Regions from separate parts of the Pseudomonas sp. 5Ae-yellow genome, predicted to be linked through region 4. Evidence: predicted binding sites of a transcription regulator. Region 4 holds the regulator's gene; each other region holds the start of a gene.

Region 1 (3,806 bases), on a different contig from region 4:
TTCAGCCCGCTGGCGATCGTGGCGTTGGTGGGTACGGCGGCCGCGCTCGGTGATGCCGGTTCGCCTGCTTCAGATTCGACGCTGGGGCCAACAGCTGGTTTGAATGTGGACGGCCAGCATAACCATATCTGGGATACGGTAGTGCCAACCTTTTTGCACTACAACCTGCCACTGATTGCCTTTGGCTGGCTGGCGGTCATGGTGCTCTGATTGAGGTTGTCGACATAAAAGAAGCGCGCCTTGGCAACTGCCCTGGCGCGCTTTTTTATGCCGCGTTAGACGCGAAAGCGTTTCAATAACTCGTCTATCTGGCGGCCCAGGCTTGCCAGGTGTTGGCCCGCCTGCGCAGTCTCGCGCGCGCCATCGGTGGTTTCACGAGCCAGTTCTGCGGCCTCTGTTACGTTGCGATTGACGTCTTCCACTACCGTGGATTGCTGCGTGGTTGCGCTGGCAATCGAGGCGTTGAGGGCGACCAGTTGTTGCATTGAGTGCGCAATCAATTCCAGTGCCTTGCCAGCCTCGTTCACCTGTTCGACGCTTTGCTGTGAGTGGCGGCTACTTTCGTTGATCACGCCGACCACGGTCTGGGTGTTGGTCTGCAGCTTGCTGATCATGTTGTGAATTTCTTCTGTCGACTGCTGGGTGCGTTGCGCCAGGTTGCGTACCTCGTCTGCAACCACGGCAAAGCCGCGTCCCATCTCACCGGCACGTGCTGCCTCAATGGCCGCATTCAGTGCCAGCAGGTTGGTTTGCTCGGCAATATTGCGGATCACATCCAGTACCGAGGTGATCTCGTGTGCGTCGCTGGAGAGGGTCTGCATGTGCTCAACGGCGGTCTGCACGCTGGTTGAGAGCAGGTTGATTTCCTGGATGGTTTTAGCAACCTGATGGCGGCCGTTGTTGGCACCTTCATTGGCATTTTCAACTTCTTGGGCCGCTGCATTGGCGTTCTGCGCTACATCCTGAACGCCATAGGTTATTTCGTTGATGGCGGTGGCCATAAGCTCCATACGTTCAGACTGGTTATTCATGTCGCGCAGGCTATTACCGCTGATTTGATCCAGTTGATGGCTTGAGCTGATCAGCTGTCGCGCGCTGTCGCCGAGCTGGTGAATGATGACTGCAAGGTTGCTGTTGAACTGGTTGAAGAAATGCGCAATCTGCGAGACCTCGTCGCGGGCGCCATCGTCAAGACGACGGGTAAGGTCAGCTTCTCCACTGGCTACGCCGCGCATGGCGTCGACCACGCTGTTAAGTGGCTGAGTGATGCTGCGGCCTATCAGGTAGAGCAGGGCGATCATGATCAAGGTGACCAGCGTCATGGTGACTACGGAGCTGGCAATAGCGCTTGCGAACTTGGCTTGCATGTCATCGATGTAGATGCCGGTGCCGACCATATAGTCCCAGGGTTTGAAGTGCTTGAACGCGGCGATCTTGGCGGTACCTTCTTCCTCGCCAGGCTTGGGCCAGTTGTACTCAAAGCTGGCTGTGCCCTTGCTGCGCGCGAGTGCCACCATTTCACTGATGACATTGACGCCTTCGGTGTTACGCATGGTGGTGAGGTCAACGCCCACGGTCTGTGGTGCAAGCGGGTGCATGATCATGATGTTGTTCATGTCATTGACCCAGTAGTACTCGTTGTTGTCGTAGCGCAGGCTGCTGAGCGCAGACATGGCTTCTTTGCGGGCCTGCTCACCGGTGAGCTCGCCACTGAGTTCTTTCTGGTGATAGAAGCTCATCAGATCATGGGCTATCTCGACCAGATGTGTAGCTTTGGTTATTTCGGCTTCGCGTATTTCTTTGTTTAGATGGGAGAGCGAGAGCCCCTGCATTATCAGGTTACTGACCAGAGCAATGATCAGGATCAGCCAGATTCGTTGACTGATTCGTATGCTGCGCAACAGCTTCATCTACAACCTCCATGCACTAATGGCGTACGGCTTTTGTTTTAATTGTTGTTATCGATGCTTAACTTGGTTCCCCAAGTAGCTGTTTCGTCAGTATCGGCAGGCGCGCTTATAACCTGAGCGGTATTTTTTTGGCATCAATGATGTCAGTTTGACGTCATGTTGTGCCGGGATTCAAGTGTCAATCTGTTTCTGTGATTGCCCGGTATAAGATAGGAAGGTGTTTTGTATTCTGAACTGGTATAAAGGCGCGAAACTTGTCGCTGTTACGTTGGGCACTATCAAGGCGCAGGTTAGTCTATTGGGTTATCAGCAATAAGGATCTCAAATGCAGTCAGTCGTTAAATTGGTTTCGGTGTCTGCCTGGATGCTCTTGGCCGGGTTCAGTGCTGCTGCTCAGGCGGGCAGTAGCGATAATGGTATGGATGAGGCAGGCGCGTATCACGAGCAGCAAATTGTGGGCTGGATCGAGAAAGGGCTTATCCTGCCTGAACACACCGCCGTAAAGATCAAGGTGGATTCGGGTGCACTGACCTCGTCAATGCACGCGGTGAATCTTGAGAGCTATACGCATAACGGCAAACCTTGGGTGCGCTACGAGGTTCCCGTCAAAGACGCTGATACTGATGAGCTGGTCGTGATGCAGTTTGAGCGCCCGGTATTTCGCCGGATTCTGGTTCGCGGCGCAGGTGGTTCTGATCGTCGGCCGGTGGTGAAGATGTCAATCTGCATGGGCAATCAGGTCTACGAAGAGCAGTTCTCTTTGCGTGATCGCGGTGACATGACCTATCCAGTACTGATTGGCCGCCGTACTATCGAGCATATTGGCCTGATTGATGTATCCGATACCTTTCTACTCAAGCCGAGCTGTTCTCAGCAAGAGCATGAGGACGAGCGCGACAAGCAGCAGCGTATGCGAGATGACGAAAGCATGGTTGATGGCAGTGCGATTGATCAGCCAGAGCAGACTGAAGAAGAGCTGGAGGCCGAGGAGTAACCTCGGTTGATGCCGCCTGGCGCCGCTTAGCGGCGGCCAGGCGCTTGCATTACCACATCAGGTCGTCAGGCACCTGGAATGCAGCGTAGGGATCATCCTCTGCTACGGTGTCGGCTTTATTTTCAGCGACATAAACCGGCCAGTGTGGTGCTCGCTCACGGACTTTTTCGGCGATTTCCAGCGGGATCAACACAAAATTGCCAGAAAGGCGGGTGATACCCAGCTTGCCCCTACTGAGTAGGTCGAACTGTTCTTTGTTGACGTGGATCTTTTTGATCTTGTTCTTGCTCACAAACTGATAGGGCGTTTCTCCGCCACTACGGTCCAGTTTGCTGTTTTCCACCATCTGTTTGACCTGGGCTTCGCGCTCTTTACGTGCCGCTTCCTGCTGGCGCTGCTGATTGAGCTGACGATCACGTTCGGCTTTTTCGGATCGCGCCTGTGCGATAGCCTTGCCGGTATCTTCAGCAGGTGCGGTCTTGGCCGCTTTTTTCTTGGCGCGCTGGGCTTGCTTGAGTTTCTTCTCGTCAACCAGGCCGGTTTTGAGAAGCTGGGCTTGCAATGAATTGACCATGATCTGTAACTGTCTTGTCGGCGTCAGGCTGCAGGAGCCCGCACGCAAATGAATCCATGCCAGAGAGGCGGCGTTTGTGCCGCTAGTTTACCGGTTTTCTTCGCGCTCTTCCTCTGCTGCAAATTGAGCTTCACGTGCTTTCACGTTAGCGATGGTTTCTTTACTGACCTTGTTGCTATTGGCATTGTCTCGGAGCATCAAAAGACTGCCGACGATGCTGCCGAGTGCGAGCACTATGAATAGCCATCCATACCAGGGCATGGTGTTGATCCTTTTATCGAATGTGTATTCATCATGGCTGCTCTGTGGGCGCATGGCAAACCATAAG
Region 2 (3,806 bases), on a different contig from region 4:
TCACGGGGAATCATTTCGTCGAGACAAAGGGCGTCGGCATCTGAGTCGACGTTGACGATAAAGCTCTGAAACTTCTGCGCGCGGTCATCAAAGGTGATGATTAGTGGATCGCGAGACTGCATCAGAGTTTTGAGTAAGGCTGTTATCTCAATGGCGGAGCGAACTTCGCGGGGCGGCTGCGGGCCTGCTTCTTGTGATAGTAGGGTAGACACTTCGAGCTCTCGATTTTATTGATTTAGCTGAGATAACTATACAGCAAGCTGGCTGTTTGGTATCAGTCTTAGACCTTTGTGAGGTCGCGGGAGATACCGGTACGACTCCGATTACCCAGCTGGTCATAGACATTTTGTCCGGATTCACCCTGGTTGCGTAAAAGGTCGAGTAGGCTGGAAGTGCTGTTTTGACTATGGCGCACCAAACGCGCGTTGCCGTCGTTGGCTGCTTTGCATTGCCCAAGGCGCTCAATGAAGCCTTGGTAGGCTGCGCTTAGCTCTGCATCGCCCAAGCTGGCGATATGACTTTTCAGCCCGTCGTCAGCAATATGCTGTGCGCTGCAGTAAGCTTTGATGCGGAAGTCGTGATTCGCCAAGGCTTCGATGAGCGGGCGTTTTTCCTGCAGGATTTTTTCAAGTTCGTCCATGTTTTGCTGGACGATTGATTCTCTCTCGCGCTCTGACAGTGCAAGATAATGCTCACAGTCCTGATCAGCCTGTTGAAGGATAGAGCTCAACTCATGCATCGGTATCTCCGTAAGCATGGGCCTGGATCAGATAGCTGCTCAGCTTTCTAAGCTAAGCAGCTTGTCGGCAATCCGCGTACTGTCGACCTGATAGCTGCCGTCAGCAATGGCCTGTTTTATTTGGTTGACCCGCTCACTGTCGACTTCCGGAAGGTCGCGCAAACGTTCTTCGATCGCCTGAAATTGCTGTGCTTGCGGGCTCAGGCTGACAGAGGAACGCTCGGTGCTGGTTTCTTTCGCTGCAGTGGTAGTCGCTGTTTCTGTCGTGTCGAGCGCGGCGTCACGCTTGCCAGCTGTATTGCTTGTCTGGCTGTTACGACTGGCCCCAGAAGGACCATTTGTCGAGTTGAAGTCAATGACCATGATGGTTTCCTCAAACTGTAAAATCTTCTCTAATTGCTTTAACGGCCGCGAGGCTGAAAACTTTAGGGAAAATAAGTGTGAAAAGCATCACTGTTTGGCGTGCTCGGCTCTGACGTGAGTATATCCGAAAATTCCTTGTTCATCACATGTCTACCCTGACTTGCCCCGCCGCGCTCACACGCGCTTTTATTTCACGGTTTGATCGTGTGTTACGCACTCTTATCTGGGCGCCCACCGCACCGTTCTCCATCGCTTCACCTGGCATTTTCACTGACACGCTACCGTTGCTGGCGCTGATCACAACTTTGTCGCCGCGGCGGATAACTTCATTCTGCGCAATGATAGCGAAGGTAACTATGGTGTCGGGTGCTACTGGTCGGGTCAAGCGCATGCCGATGGCCTGCTCCGGCTCAACCAGATACTTGTCGCGCAGCAAGCTGGTGTCTCGCTCCTGTAGTGTCAGATCACTGGCGCTGAGTACGGTGTCCCTGGAAAGGGGGCGGGCGCTGACGAGCACCTGCTGATAGAGGCTGACCTGGCCCGGAACGAAAAGGCGCCAGGGTGAGTCGCTGTTGCAGGTTAGCCTGACGGTCACTCGACCAACGGGAATATTCGGACTTTCCAGTTCTGCGCTAAGCTGTTCTTCAGGGCATAGCGGCAGGCGTAATCGGGCATCAAGCCGATTGAGCTTGATTTCGTAGCGCCCGGGCTGGCCAGTGCGAGCAATATGTTCCTGTACTTCTTGCTCAAGAAACTGATTGGTCGCGCCGATAAGCTGATCAATGAGGGGGGTCGCGAACAGTGGCGAGGAAAAAAATATCGTCAATGCCGCGCACCTGGTGAGGAAACGCATACAATTACCTTTAATAACAAACGATCGGTGCGTGTCATTTTACTGTCGGTTCGATAGCCTTATTGTCGTACTGCATGAAATATGCCGCATTGAGCACAATACGAAAAGGAGCTGCCCATGGCTGGTGTAATGGATTCAGTCAATCAGCGTACACAGCTGGTTGGCCAGAATCGGTTGGAGCTGCTGCTGTTCAGGCTGGCAGGTAATCAGCTGTACGGTGTGAATGTGTTCAAGGTCAAAGAGGTGTTGCAATGCCCTCGCCTGACCATGATGCCGAGGCTGCATCCGGTCGTGCGCGGAGTGGCGCATATTCGCGGCGGAACCTTGCCCATTCTCGATTTGAACCGGGCGACCGGCGGCCCGGGGCTTGATAATCTCGACACCGCGTTTGTTATCATTACCGAGTACAACTATAAGGTGCAGGGGTTTCTGGTTCGCTCGGTCGAACGTATCGTCAATATGAACTGGTCAGAAATTCATCCGCCGCCAAAGGGCACTGGGCGTGATCATTATCTGACAGCAGTGACGCGCGTTGATAATCAGATGGTTGAGATTATTGATGTCGAGAAGGTCTTGGCTGAAGTCGTGCCAACCAACGAAAAAATCTCAGAGGGGGTCATCAGTCAGGAAACCCAGGCGGAAGCTGTCTCGCGCAAGGTGTTGATAGTCGATGACTCCTCTATCGCGCGCAAACAGGTGTCTCGATGTTTGCAGGAAGTGGGGGTAGAGATCATCACGCTCAACGATGGCCGGCAGGCGCTGGACTGGCTTCGCGCGCAAGCCGACCTGGGCGAAGATGTGAGCAAGACGCTACTGATGATGGTCTCGGATATTGAAATGCCCGAGATGGATGGCTACACGCTGACGGCAGAGATCCGCAATGATCCGCGGCTGAAAAACCTGCATGTGATGTTGCACACTTCACTGTCAGGGGTATTCAATCAGGCAATGGTCAAGAAAGTGGGCGCAGATGATTTTCTCGCCAAGTTCAAGCCTGATGATCTGGCTCAGCGTGTTATTGATCGGCTTCATGCTCTGCGCGAGCAGACTGATTAGCCGATGGTGATAACTTTATCGACTACAACAACACAAGGCGGCCCGTGTGACTTTGGCTAATCAGGACTTTCAGGCTTTTCGTGAGTTTTTGGAGAAGGCCTGCGGCATTGTGCTGGGTGATAACAAGCAGTATCTGGTATCAAGCCGGTTGAATCGCTTACTGGAGCAGGAAAAAATTGGCAGCCTGGGGGAGTTGGTAAAGCGTATTCAAAGTCAGCCGCGCAGTAATTTGCGCGAGTTGGTTATTGATGCAATGACGACTAATGAGACTCTCTGGTTTCGCGACGTCTATCCTTTCGAGGTGCTCAAGAAAAAGCTGATTCCGGAGTTTATCAAAAGCAATCCGAACCAGCGCTTGCGTATCTGGTCTGCTGCTTGCTCTTCCGGGCAGGAACCCTACTCGCTGAGCATGTCGATTGACGAGTTCGAGCGGAGCAATGCGGGCCAACTGCGCAGCGGTGCGCAAATTGTCGCGACCGATCTGTCTGGTGGTATTTTGAACGCCGCCAAAAGCGCAGAATACGACAGCCTTTCGGTTGCCAGGGGGCTTTCGCAGGAGCGGCTGGCACGTCATTTTGATCAGTTGGCGCCTGGCCGTTGGGCGCTGAAGCCGGCGTTGCGCAATCGCGTCGAGTTTCGTGCTATCAACCTGCTCGACAGTTATTCGATGCTTGGCAAGTTCGATATTGTGTTCTGCCGTAATGTGCTCATTTACTTCTCGGCTGACGTAAAGAAGGACATCTTGCGGCGTATTCATGCCACGCTGAAACCCGGTGGTTATTTGATGTTGGGCGC
Region 3 (3,806 bases), on a different contig from region 4:
GCACGCCCGAACAAAGTCTTCAGCTCAGCGGGCACCTCCGCCAAGCCTTTTTCTCTGGGCACATACAAGTACATCCCCATTTTCTTGCTGCTACGGTAAATGGAGCAAAGCACCTTCATTGCGCTTCCTCAGTATGGTCGTTGGCAACCGCCAAGAGCGCGTCGCCCATTAGGTCCCTGCGCCAACCAGTGAGCTCTTCCGGCAACTGATATGGTCCGTTAGGAAAGCCCGTGCGCAGCATCGCTTCCAGTACTTTCTTGCGCAGTATGATCTCGGGAGCAATATTCAACCTGTCCGCCTCAGCCTGCCCTACTTTGCGCATCAGTTTTAACAGACGGTTAGCCGCTGCGGGCAAGGGTTCCGGCAAGCGCTCTGGGTAGTCTGTAGGATCGGCAGCCTGACCTTCACGAATAAGTCTAAGCAGCGTTTCGCCATCCTGGCGGACGGTTCGTGGGTGCATATCCTCGATCCGAGATAGCGCCTGCAGGTTATCAGGCTGCTGCTGCGCCAAAGGGCACAGTGCGCGCTCGCGCACCAGCCGGTTGCGTGCCTGGTCGCGCTGACGCGCCTCGGTTTCACGCCAAAACGCCAAGCGCTGCAAAATAGCCAGCTGCGGCGGATTAAGGCGCCAAGCCTGTTTTACCTGCTGATAAGCCAACTCAGGATTCGTCGTCTGACCGCTGGCAGCAACCTGGTCTGCAGTATCTGCAAACAACCATGCCTCAACACCTGCCTCGGCAATCCGCGGTGCGAGTATCTGATACACCTCCGCCAGGTGCTGAGCATCTCGCGCCGCATACTCGATTTGCGCTGCGCTAAGCGGTCGCTGGACCCAGTCCGAGCGGGTTTCCTCCTTGGGCAGGTCAATATTCAATAGCGCACTGACCAATCTCGAGTAACCCATCGAAAAATCCATACCCAAAAAGGCTGCTGCCAGCTGGGTATCAAACAGGGGCAATGGATGCACGCCGCAAAGGCGAGAAAAGACCTCAAGGTCTTCGCTGCAGGCGTGCAGCACTTTAACTACATCAGGCGCCTGCAGCAGCTCAACCAATGGTGCCCAATCCGTTATTGCCAAGGGGTCAATCAGGTAAGCGCGCTCGCCATCACCGATCTGAATCAAACCGGCGATAGGATAGAAAGTCTCGGTACGAACAAACTCGGTATCAACGGCAACGTAGGGTAGTGTCAGCCAATGCGCGCACCAGGTTGCCAGCTCGGCATTTTGGTCGATCATCAGCGGTGGAACCAACGGGCTATTCATGGGAAGCCTTTTCAATAAATTGTCGCCAGTATAACTGATCTGTAACCGCTCTGCCCCGGCGACATTTTGCTGTAATGCACTATCAAGTTTGATCAGGATCAACCGATAAACAAAGAGTATTGATCATACTGTAAGCTGCTACGCACAAGCGCTGTCAGCCATCACCATCAACTGCAAATTTGGAGTATGCATGCAATTTCTTCAGCACCTGCCACTGAAGTACAAATTCTGGGCAGTCAATAGCGTCGCATTTATCTCAACGCTATTGCTGGTTCTGGTGGCTGTAGGGATAGAGCAAGACAGCATTCAGACACACCGCATGCAGTTAGGCAAAGCGCTAATCACGCAAGAGACGCCTGAGCGCCCGGTACTGCCCGGTTTGCGCTGGGTAAACAACGCTGCGCTGGGCTCCGCTACCGGAGCATCGGCAACCTGGTATGCAGCAGCCGAGCTACCAGCAGGCCTTCCCACTGACCTGCATGGCGTATGGGTGAAACAAGATCGTGCGCTGGGTATTGAAAGCCAGGACTACATTGACTTGCTGTTTCAACGCGCTCCCTTTTATGCTCTGGTAGTTTCCGTGCTGATGGTGCTGGTATTGGCCGTGTCGCAGCTGCTTATCCTGTTTATTACCCGGAATATTATCAGTTTGCGCGATACCATGACCCAAGTGCAAAACACGGGTGACCTGACTTTGCGCGCCAAGGCTACCAGCCGTGACGAAGTAGGCTCCATGGCAACCGCCTTCAATGCGATGCAGCAAGCACAACAACAAGTGGTGTCGGCTGTACGGCAGGCATCGCTTGAGCTTGACCAGGGTGCAAGCAACCTTGCCAACTTGATGAGTCAGGTACGCGATGGCATGGTGCAACAACAGGGGCAAACTGATCAGGTAGCCGCGGCCGTTAACGAAATGAGCGCCACCGTGCAGGACATCGCCGGTAATACCTCGACCACCCGCGATCAATCAACCCAGGCAGACACACTAGCCAGCGGCGGTCGTGATCAGGTCGAGCAGGTACGCCGAACTATCACCGGACTGGCCACCAGCATTGAGCGTTGCACACAGCATATGCAGACACTGGCGGAAAACAGCGAAGATATCAGCGGTGTTGTCCAGGTCATCCGCAGCATTGCCGAGCAAACCAATCTGTTGGCACTGAACGCCGCTATTGAGGCCGCTCGTGCGGGCGAGTCTGGGCGAGGTTTTGCTGTGGTAGCTGATGAAGTGCGCGCCCTGGCCCAACGGGTGCAAAACTCGACCGACGATATCCAGCGCATGATAGAAACGCTGCAGACCGGCACGCAGGTGGCCGTACAGGACATGCAAGCCAGTTCCGGCCTGACTCATGATTCCGTAGAACAGGTCGCTCAGGCAGGTGAGTCGCTACACGAGATCGCCAGTGCGGTGAGCCAGATCAGCCAGGGCAATAGCGAGATCGCTTCCGCGGTTGATCAGCAAAGCCAGGTGGCTGAAGCAATCACTCAGAGCATCGTAGAAATACGCGATGTGACCGAGCGCACCGTGGACCAAACCATGCAGAGCGCCGCCACCAGTGATCAGCTGGCGAAACTGGCGCACCAATTGAAGCTTTCAGTCAGCAAATTGAAATCATAAAAAACGGCCCTTAGGGCCGTTTCAATGAACAAGTGTGATTCACTCCAGCTCAATACGATCACTATTGTTGGCCAGTGTGCTCGGGCCTATACCCTTGACCGCAGTCAGACCTTCTACTGAAGTGAAGGCCCCATTCTGCTCACGGTAATCAACTATCGCCTGTGCTTTGGCAGCGCCCACACCCTGCATGACTTCGGCAATTTCATCAGCACTGGCTGTATTGATATTGACGCTTACCAACGGTTCCGTGGCCGCAGCCCCGGTTTCATCGGCGAATACCGGTGACATAAGACAGCAGGATAAAACCAGGCAGAACGCGGTAACGAGTTTACGCATGTGACTCTCCTTAGCATTGTTTGAATGTGCCGCACTGAAGGAACGCACTTCAGCAGCATTGCTCGCTGTCCCTGCGGCATCAAAAACACTAAAGCAAAGGCCGGCCGAGTAAAAACCCGGCCGGCCTTGAATGTGACACCAATCTCGTTTGCCTTGCTAATTAGTTCAACGCTGAGCGTCCAGGCCGCGCTGCAAGTCAGCCTTGAGATCTGCAACCTCCTCCAGGCCAATAGCCAAACGAATCAACCCATCACCAATCCCGGCCGCTGAGCGCGCCTGCGGCGTCAGCCTGCCATGCGTGGTAGTTGCCGGATGCGTGATGGTGGTTTTGCTATCACCCAGATTCGCGGTAATTGACAGCAAGCGGGTAGCATCAATGAAGCGCCAGGCTGCATCACGGCCGCCTTTTAACTCGAAGCTGACAACCGCGCCAAAAGCGGACTGCTGCGCTTTAGCCAGCTCGTGCTGCGGATGGCTTGGCAAGCCAGCGTAATAAACGTGCTCAACTTCAGGCTGCTGATTCAACCATTCGGCAAGCGTCTGAGCAGACTCACAATGGGCACGCATGCGCAGGCGCAAGGTTTCCAG
Region 4 (3,806 bases):
GCCGCTGAGTCGGCTGACGCGGGCGGGCTCAGCGCTATGCGTGCTGAACTGGCTGGGCTGCGTGAAATGCTGGAGTCGCAATTGGGCGGTATGGCCTGGGGGCAACTCAACCAGCAGCAGCCCAAACAAGCGGGTTTATGGCGTCGTCTGACTCAGCTCGGGCTGCCAGCGGAAATCTGCCAGGATCTGCTGCGCCAGGTGGCTGATGTGCCAGATGTGCGCCAAGCCTGGCGCCTGCTGCTGGCGCACCTGGCGCATCGGATCCCTACGTTACGTGAAGAGCTGCTGGATCAAGGCGGTATCATCGCGTTGGTTGGGCCCACGGGCGCAGGCAAGACAACTACACTGGGTAAGCTGGCTGCGCGTTATGTACTTAAGCACGGTAGTCAGCATGTGGCTCTGGTGACGATGGATACCTATCGCATTGGTGCGCATGAACAGCTGCGCACCCTGGGTCGTATTCTGGATGTGCCGGTGCGGGTGGTTGACGAACAAAACAGTTTGCAGGACGTACTGGCTGACTTTTCCGGCAAGCGTTTGGTGCTGGTAGATACGGCTGGCCTGCAGGCCCAGGATCCTTACCTGCGCAGCCAGTTGAGCGCATTGGCGCAGCAGGGCCGGCAGGTACGCAATCTGTTGGTGTTGGCTGCCACCAGTCAGTATCGGGTGATGAAGGCTGCTTACCACAACTACAAGAGTTGCGGTCTCAGTGGCTGCATACTGACCAAGGTCGACGAGGCTGCTACCTTGGGTGAGTCATTAGGGCTGGCTATGGAGCAGGGTTTGCCGGTAGCCTATCTGGCAGATGGCCAGCGAATTCCCGACGACATCAATCGTGCCGTAGGGCATCAGTTGGTCACCCGCGCAGTTAGCATGGGAAGTAGTGAGGCGCCGGCAGATCAGGCGATGGCAGATGTGTTTGCCGGCATGATGCATGGCCAGCGGGCAAGTTAAGCAAATCAATAACTCAAGGTAATCATCGTAGATGGGTAGCAATCATCCGGTTCAGGTTATCGCGGTCACCGGCGGTAAAGGCGGTATCGGCAAAACCAATGTGTCGGTCAACCTCAGCTTGGCGCTGGCGGATATCGGGCGGCGTGTAGTGCTGCTGGATGCCGACTTGGGCTTGGCCAATGTCGATGTACTGCTGGGGCTAAAGCCCAAAGCTACTCTGGCTGACGTGCTGGAAGGCAAGTGTGATCTGCGCGATGTAATGATCAACGGCCCCGGAGGCATTCGTGTGGTACCTGCTGCTTCGGGTGCTGCCAGCATGGTTAGCCTGAGCCATCAAGAGCACGCTGGGCTGATTCAGGCGTTCAGTGAGATTGGCGACAACATCGATGTGTTGGTTGTCGACACCGCTGCGGGTATCGGTGATTCGGTTGTGAGCTTTGTGCGTGCTGCACAAGAGGCCTTGGTTGTTGTCTGTGATGAACCGACCTCAATCACTGATGCCTACGCGCTTATCAAGCTGCTGAATCGGGATCATGGCATGACCCGATTTCGGGTATTAGCAAATATGGTGGGAACTCCGCAGGAAGGTCGCATGGTTTTTGCTAAACTATCAAAAGTAACTGACCGGTTTCTCGACGTAGCGCTGCAATACGTCGGGGCCGTACCTTTCGACGAGGCGGTACGCAAGTCCGTACAGAAGCAGCGTGCAGTTTACGAAGCGTTTCCGCGCAGCAAGGCTGCCATGGCGATTCGTTCGATTGCGCAAAAAGTAGATTCATGGCCTTTGCCGGCGAATCCTCGCGGACATCTTGAGTTCTTTGTCGAACGCCTGGTACGGCCCACTGGATCAGGCCTATGATTGCAGCGGCTGGCGGATTAAGCATGTATACACGAGCACAAAGTTCTGCAAATAATCAGGATCGACTCGTTGAGCAATATGCTCCGTTGGTAAAACGTATTGCTTATCATCTGCTTGGTCGCTTGCCGTCCAGTGTGCAGGTTGACGATCTGATGCAGGCCGGAATGATAGGTCTACTCGAGGCCTCGCGGAAATTTGATTTTGGCAAGGGCGCCAGCTTCGAAACCTACGCTGGCATTCGCATCCGAGGCTCTATGCTTGATGAGGTGCGCAAGGGCGATTGGGCGCCACGCTCTGTGCATCGAAATACGCGCATGGTGAGTGATGCAATGCGCTCAGTGGAATCTCGTTTAGGTCGTGACGCTAAAGATCACGAGGTTGCTGCCGAACTTGATATGAGCCTTGAGGAATATTATTCAATTCTCAATGACACTGCCGGTAGCAAGTTGTTTAGCTTTGATGACTTGCTGGAAAGCGGTGCGCCGGCTGATGTCCAGGGTGACTATGAACCTTTTTCGGGGTTGCAGGACGAGCGTTTTCGCGTGGCATTGGCTGAGGCTATCGACAGTTTGCCTGAGCGTGAGCGATTGCTGCTGTCGCTGTATTACGACGAAGAGTTAAACCTCAAGGAGATAGGAGCTGTACTGGGTGTGAGCGAGTCTCGCGTCAGTCAGTTACACAGCCAGTGTGCCGCGCGGTTGCGAGCAAGGTTAACAAGTTGGCGAAATGATTGATTTTGTCGCCAGCATCCGGACAATGCACTGGCTGCTCAACACAGCAGCACTGCGCCTTATCCTGTTTTAATGACGTAAACATGAAGATGTTGTGAGCAGCGGGTTGTGTCGCAGTGGGCTGCTCAGAATTTCTTTTAACGGCTAGTTTGGCCATTGCAATGGGTTTCGGGGTGCAGGCCTGCACTTTCCCTGGTTTGTACGGAGGTCGACTTGGACAAGAATATGAAAATTCTCATCGTTGATGATTTTTCAACGATGAGGCGCATTATCAAGAACCTGTTGCGCGACCTGGGTTTTACCAACACGGCAGAAGCCGATGATGGCAACACCGCTTTGCCTATGTTGCAAAGCGGCAATTTCGATTTTCTGGTGACTGACTGGAATATGCCCGGCATGAGTGGCATCGATCTGTTGCGTGCGGTGCGCGCTGATGATCGGCTTAAACATTTGCCGGTGCTAATGGTGACGGCTGAGGCCAAACGTGACCAGATCATCGAAGCTGCTCAGGCTGGCGTTAATGGTTATGTAGTCAAGCCCTTCACCGCTCAAGCCTTGAAAGAAAAAATCGAAAAGATTTTTGAGCGCGTACAGGCAAAATAATAATCAACCGGGGTACAGGTTATGTCGTTAAGTAAGGATCCCGGCCAGGCGACTGCTCAGGAATTTGAACATTCCCTGAAGGATAACGCGCGCCAACTGGTCGATCATTTAGAGCAAGGCGACTTTGCCGAAGCCCTGCTGGTGATCCACGCAATCAATCAGGCGCGTGATCGCGGCCTCTATCATGAGGTCGGGCAGCTGACCCGAGCACTGCACAATTCCATCGTCAACTTCCAGATCGATACCACTCACGCGCTGGATGACGTAAACGACACCTCAAAGATTTCTGACGCCTCTGATCGTTTGGATTACGTCGTAAAGCTGACTGATAAAGCAGCTAACCGTACTATGGATCTGGTCGAAAATATTGCGCCCAAGGTCTCTGGTTTGGGTGCGGAAGCAACGTCACTGCGTGCTGATTGGCAGCGGTTGCAGCGCCGCGAAATGGCCGCTGATGAGTTTCGTGAGCTGTACAAGCGCATGGATGACTTTCTGGACAAGGTCGAGACTACCAGCACCGATGTGTCGGGCGATCTCAACAATATTCTGATCGCACAGGATTACCAGGATTTGACCGGTCAGGTAATCAAGCGGGTTATTACACTGGTGCATGACGTTGAGGAGAGTTTGCTCAACCTGGTGCGTATGGCCGGTCAAGT

Evidence for each region. Region 4 encodes FliA, which starts transcription of late flagellar genes. Its sites were predicted from a motif close to CTAAAGTTTNNNNNNNNNNNGCCGNTAA; they were not measured.
Region 1: the regulator FliA is predicted to act here: its motif matches at 2,001-2,028, upstream of H4J77_RS16195 (methyl-accepting chemotaxis protein).
Region 2: the regulator FliA is predicted to act here: its motif matches at 1,141-1,168, upstream of flgM (flagellar biosynthesis anti-sigma factor FlgM).
Region 3: the regulator FliA is predicted to act here: its motif matches at 1,346-1,373, upstream of H4J77_RS07140 (methyl-accepting chemotaxis protein).

Annotation. Positions count from the first base shown of each region.
Region 1 covers NZ_JACGWE010000038.1:19,707-23,512, forward strand. Annotated here, with positions in the region: gene H4J77_RS16190 (Na+/H+ antiporter family protein) at 1-210, shown strand, start outside; gene H4J77_RS16195 (methyl-accepting chemotaxis protein) at 276-1,910, opposite strand; gene H4J77_RS16200 (ATP-dependent zinc protease) at 2,236-2,904, shown strand; gene H4J77_RS16205 (DUF2058 domain-containing protein) at 2,954-3,478, opposite strand; partial or broken gene H4J77_RS20415 (DUF2897 family protein) at 3,658-3,739, opposite strand.
Region 2 covers NZ_JACGWE010000004.1:99,711-103,516, reverse strand. Annotated here, with positions in the region: gene H4J77_RS20165 (flagellar brake protein) at 1-212, opposite strand, end outside; gene H4J77_RS04265 (flagella synthesis protein FlgN) at 281-739, opposite strand; gene flgM (flagellar biosynthesis anti-sigma factor FlgM) at 779-1,102, opposite strand; gene flgA (flagellar basal body P-ring formation chaperone FlgA) at 1,245-1,928, opposite strand; gene H4J77_RS04250 (chemotaxis protein CheV) at 2,073-3,011, shown strand; gene H4J77_RS04245 (protein-glutamate O-methyltransferase CheR) at 3,058-3,806, shown strand, end outside.
Region 3 covers NZ_JACGWE010000008.1:33,890-37,695, reverse strand. Annotated here, with positions in the region: gene H4J77_RS07150 (YcgL domain-containing protein) at 1-119, opposite strand, end outside; gene rnd (ribonuclease D) at 116-1,264, opposite strand; gene H4J77_RS07140 (methyl-accepting chemotaxis protein) at 1,455-2,882, shown strand; gene H4J77_RS07135 (ComEA family DNA-binding protein) at 2,922-3,218, opposite strand; gene H4J77_RS07130 (O-succinylhomoserine sulfhydrylase) at 3,384-3,806, opposite strand, start outside.
Region 4 covers NZ_JACGWE010000006.1:80,994-84,799, forward strand. Annotated here, with positions in the region: gene flhF (flagellar biosynthesis protein FlhF) at 1-954, shown strand, start outside; gene fleN (flagellar synthesis regulator FleN) at 986-1,813, shown strand; gene H4J77_RS05975 (RNA polymerase sigma factor FliA) at 1,813-2,547, shown strand; gene H4J77_RS05980 (chemotaxis response regulator CheY) at 2,770-3,147, shown strand; gene H4J77_RS05985 (protein phosphatase CheZ) at 3,169-3,806, shown strand, end outside.